Regions from separate parts of the Lysobacter sp. Soil_N_51 genome, predicted to be linked through region 1. Evidence: riboswitches for the same ligand, from Rfam matches in the RefSeq annotation. Region 1 holds a riboswitch; the other holds the start of a gene.
What was found. Region 1 has a riboswitch for S-adenosylhomocysteine ahead of AC3A4T_RS16580 (ATP-grasp domain-containing protein). Riboswitches for the same ligand answer to the same signal wherever they lie in the genome.
Positions count from the first base shown of each region.

Region 2: linked by a shared signal. The riboswitch ahead of ahcY (adenosylhomocysteinase) and the one ahead of AC3A4T_RS16580 (ATP-grasp domain-containing protein) in region 1 are both predicted to bind S-adenosylhomocysteine.

Region 1 is NZ_JBDGLR010000008.1:120,929-123,383, forward strand. Features, by position in the region: gene AC3A4T_RS16575 (AAA family ATPase) at 1-141, shown strand, start outside; gene AC3A4T_RS16580 (ATP-grasp domain-containing protein) at 253-1,269, opposite strand; S-adenosyl-L-homocysteine riboswitch at 1,282-1,359, opposite strand; gene AC3A4T_RS16585 (hypothetical protein) at 1,424-1,672, opposite strand; gene AC3A4T_RS16590 (hypothetical protein) at 1,804-2,058, opposite strand; gene ggt (gamma-glutamyltransferase) at 2,094-2,455, opposite strand, start outside.
Region 2 is NZ_JBDGLR010000006.1:160,263-162,717, reverse strand. Features, by position in the region: gene AC3A4T_RS12695 (alpha/beta hydrolase family protein) at 1-915, opposite strand, end outside; S-adenosyl-L-homocysteine riboswitch at 1,247-1,323, shown strand; gene ahcY (adenosylhomocysteinase) at 1,385-2,455, shown strand, end outside.

The sequences.
Region 1 (2,455 bases):
GCGCTCGCCGCCAACACGCCGCTGTCGGATTTCCAGTTGCGCGCCGAACTCAAGCAGACCCGGCCGCTGTCGGTGCTGATGGCCGAGCAGGTCGAGTCGCTGCGCGAATGGGCGCGCACGCGCACGGTCGCGGCAGACTGAGCGCATCGCGGGCGCGGATGCGCCCAGTCCGTGCGTCCGCGTGTCCATGCGGCGCGCTTCACCTGCACTCACGCACGCCGCCGGATTCGATGGCGGCGCGAGCACACGCGATCAGGCGACCCGTGCGTCCGGCGCGCGCAGGGCCTGCCAACGTTGCGCCAACTGCGCGGCGAACAAATCCGCGGCCGGCGGATGCGCGGCGAAGTGCAGGAACGGCTCGATGAATTCCAGTTCCATGACCCGGAACACCCCGTCGTCGACCACGCCATCGACGCGGACATAGGCCTGATCGCGATACCCCAGCGCCGTCACCGCCTGCAGCGCATGCCGCGCGGCGGCGAGGATAGCCGGATCGGGTTCGGTCAGGTCGGCGGTGCCGCCGAAATAGGTCTGCACGCGGTAGTCGTCGGCGCCGGGCTTCTTCAGCACCGCGTGGCTGTAGACGCCGCCGAAGAACAGCAACGACCACTCGCCCTGCTCGACGATCTGCGACATGAACGGCTGGATGAGATAATCGAGTTCGCGCGGCAACGCGGCCAGGGCCTGGTCGAATGCGTCGCTGCCGATGCGTCCGCGCACCGTATGCCAGGCGCCGCCGCTGACGCTGGGCTTGACCACGACCTCGCCGCTCATCGACGCCAGCGTCGCTTCGAGTTGGTCGCCGCGCGCATGCGTGGTGGCGATGATCGGAACATCGAGTTTCGCCAGTTCGAGCAGATAGCGCTTGTCGCTGTTCCAGATCAGCAGCGGCAGCGGATTGACGATGGCGACGCCGAGCTCGGCGATGCGCGCGTACCAGCGCAGAAATTGCGTGTAGTGCTGGAAATAATCCCAGGTGCTGCGCACCAGCAGGGCGTCGAACGCGGCCCAGTCGACCGACGGGTCGTTCCACATCCGCGCGGTGGGCTCGATGCCGCGCGCGCGTAGCGCGGCCACCAGGCCTTCGTCGTCGGGGTCGATATCGGGATGGACTTGCGAGGTGACCAGGGCGATCGACAGCGGCGGATCGAAGCGCGCGACTGGCGACGCATGCGCGGCATCGGGCGATGCGGCGTCGGTGGATGCGGTTGGGTGGGAAGCCGACGGATGGGTCGGAGAATCGAGTGATGCGGAACGGAACACAGGCATGACGCCTCCTTGATGGGGAGGGCGCCCTTGCTTCGGCATCGCGGATCGAGCGTGGCGGAGCTCAGCCCCGTCGCAGCACCCCTCGGCCCGGACTGCGCGGCCTTGATGTGGCGGCTGCGCAACTGGAATGCATCGCGGTCATTGCGATGCGCGGTCAGTGTTCTGCAGAGGCTTGCGGGCTGTCAATACGATTGGCGGGGCAATCGAGGACTGGGCGCGAATTTGCGAAAGCTTCGCGCTTGGGTTTGGGTGGGTGCAAGAATTTTTCGGTGTCGGTGTCGGTGTCGGTGTCGGTGTCGGTGTCGGTGTCGGTGTCGGTGTCGGTGTGGCGCGGATATTGGGAGTCACCACGTAGAAGTGACAGCTGTGCTTCTACGCCGTCTCTATCTAGAGACTTCAGCACGATCCCGCCAGAACGTCATGCCCGCGAAGGCGGGCTCCGCTTTACTTCGGCGCAGCCGAATATCCAGAGACTTAAGCGTCATCTCACCAGACCGTCATTCCCGCGAAAGCGGGAATCCAGAGACGTCAGCGTCATCTCACCAGAACGTCATTCCCGCGAACGCGGGAATCCAGTGACTTCAAGCGTTCTCGCACGAAAGGCACTGGATTCCCGCCTTCGCGGGAATGACGAGCAAAAACAACCGCGAAAGCAAAGGCAACAGCGAAAGAAAAGGCAATAGCAATAGAAAAGGCAATAGCAATAGAAAAGGCAGCGGCGAAGGCAACGGCAACGACCAAGGCAAGGGCAACCAAAACAACCTCTGCAAACACAACGACGAACCTCAACCGCCGCCAAACCTCATCCCAGCCTCATCCCAGCCTCAATACCCAGCCGCCTGCCCATCCTTACGTGACTCACTCGCCCCCACATACCCCCCGTTCGGATTGACCATGATCGCCTGATACCCACCATAAGGCCCATGCGCGAACCGCACGCTATGCCCACGACGCATCAGCTCGCGAATCGTTTCGTACGGATACCCGGTTTCCAGATCGAGTTCGCCGCCGTCGCTCATCACCTCGGCCTGCCCGGCCGGTTCGGTCGAGCCGTCGTGCTGGATGCGCGGCGCGTCGCCGGCTTCCTGCAGGTTCATGCCGAAATCGATCAGGTTCATCATGATCTGCGCGTGCCCCTGCGGCTGCATGCCGCCGCCCATCACGCCGAACGACAACCACGGCTTGC
Region 2 (2,455 bases), on a different contig from region 1:
CTTGCCGTCGGGCGTCAGCACATCGATGCGATGCGCGAATCGCGACGCCGGCACCTGATACGAGAACGGACGCTCCAGCGTCGTCGCCAACAGATGGCGGCCGTCCGGCGACGGCTCGACCTCGACGTACAACGCCGGCAATCCGGCCTTGCTCACTTGGCCGGTCAGATCGACCGTGGCCAGTTGCGAGCGCAGGTAGTACTCGAACAGGCGCGCGTCGTTCTCGTTGCGCAGCAGGTCCTGGTAAGTGCGGATCTGGCGCACGGTGGCGCTGGCCTGGGTTTCCTGCGCGGCCGGACCGGTCGGGGTGGCGTCGCTCGGCGGCGCCTCGCCCTGCCCTTCGGGCTGCAACTGCACCAGCAGACGGCGGCTGTCGGGCATCCACTGGTAACCGGCGCCGACCGTGTTGAGGCCGGACACCAGCTTGCGCGCGTGGCGCGTCTCCAGTTCGATCAACCACAGCTCGTTGGCCGCGCTGGCCGTGTCGATGCGGTTGAACGCGATCCAGCGCTGGTCGGGCGACCACTGCAAGGTCGCCAGCGACAACGGCGACGGCAGGCCTTGAATATCGATGCGCTTGCCGGTGCCGGTGCCGGTGTCGAGCAGGCTCAACTGGCTGCCGAAGCTGAAGCGGCTCTGCGCGCGGACCCGCGGATGGATGCGCAGGCCGGCGAGTTTCAATTCCGGTTGCGCGACCACGGCAATGCCCGGAAGCGACGGCGTCTGCACCAGCGCCACCCGGTCGCGGCGCGGGCTCAGGAACATCTGCGGCGGGCGCGGCGCATCGACGATGGCCTGCAGGGCCTTGGGCGGCAGCTGGTAGCCGTCGGCGAGCGGCTTGGCCGCGGCCGGCGCGGCGTTCCTGGCTTTTTGCGCGGCCATGGCCGGCGGGGTCAGGCCCAGGGCCAGCAGCAGGCCCAGCACGAGCAGGCGGTGGCTGCGTTGCGGCGTGCGGCGGGTCGCGTGACGGGTCGTCGCGAGGGATGTCATCGAATGCGGTCCTCAGGGAAATGAACGTCGGAGTCGCGGGACCGGCGCTGACGCCAACGGGGCCGGCCCGGCGCTCCCCCGCCCGAGCTTAGCCCGCACGCGCCGCGGGCGGCTTATGCCATTCGGGCCGATGGCCGTGCCGGCGCGGTCCGGCGCGCGCGATGAACGCCGGTTCAGGCCGACATAGGCCGGCCCCGCGCGACGCGACGGCGTACCGTGCGGCTGTCATCGGCGCCGCGATATACTCCGCGCTCAGCCCGCCGAGGGGCGCTGCGACCGTGAACGCCACGGCCAGGCTCGGCGAGGCGCAGGTCCCAACGGCGCCCGGTTTGAGTCCAACGACTCGCCGGACCCCGGCATCCGCCGGCTCCCCAAAGAACTGGAGCGACATCCAATGAACGCAGCACTCAAGACCTTCTCGACCGAAGGCGATTACAAGGTCGCCGACATCACCCTGGCCGACTGGGGCCGCAAGGAAATCGACATCGCCGAGCACGAAATGCCGGGCCTGATGTCGATCCGCAAGAAGTACGCCGTCGCCCAATCGCTCAAGGGCGTGCGCGTGACCGGCTCGCTGCACATGACCATCCAGACCGCGGTGTTGATCGAGACCCTGCGCGACCTCGGCGCCGACGTGCGCTGGGCCTCGTGCAACATCTTCTCGACCCAGGACCACGCCGCCGCCGCGATCGCCGCCAGCGGCACCCCGGTGTTCGCCTGGAAGGGCGAGTCGCTGGAAGAGTATTGGGACTGCACCTTGGAAGCGCTGACCTTCCCGGGCAACGGCACCGACAAACACCTCGGCCCGCAGCTCGTCGTCGACGACGGCGGCGACGTCACCCTGCTGATCCACAAGGGCTATGAACTCGAGAACGGCGACGGCTGGGTCAACACCCCGTCGGGCAACCACGAAGAACAGGTGATCAAGAACCTGCTCAAGCGCGTGCACGCCGAGCGTCCGGGCTTCTGGCACACCGTCGTGCGCGACTGGAAGGGCGTGTCGGAAGAGACCACCACCGGCGTGCATCGCCTGTATCAGCTGGCCGAAGCCGGCAGCCTGCTGGTGCCGGCGATCAACGTCAACGACTCGGTCACCAAGTCGAAGTTCGACAATCTGTACGGCTGCCGCGAGTCGCTGGCCGACGGCCTTAAGCGCGCGATGGACGTGATGCTGGCCGGCAAGGTCGCGGTCGTGTGCGGTTACGGCGACGTCGGCAAGGGTTCGGCCCACTCGCTGCGCGCGTACGGCGCCCGCGTCGTGGTCACCGAAATCGACCCGATCAACGCCCTGCAGGCGGCGATGGAAGGCTTCGAAGTCAACACGGTGGAGAGCACTCTCGGCCGCGGCGACATCTACGTCACCACCACCGGCAACAAGGACGTGCTGACCCTGGCCCACATGCAGGGCATGAAGGACCAGGCGATCGTCTGCAACATCGGCCACTTCGACAACGAGATCCAGGTC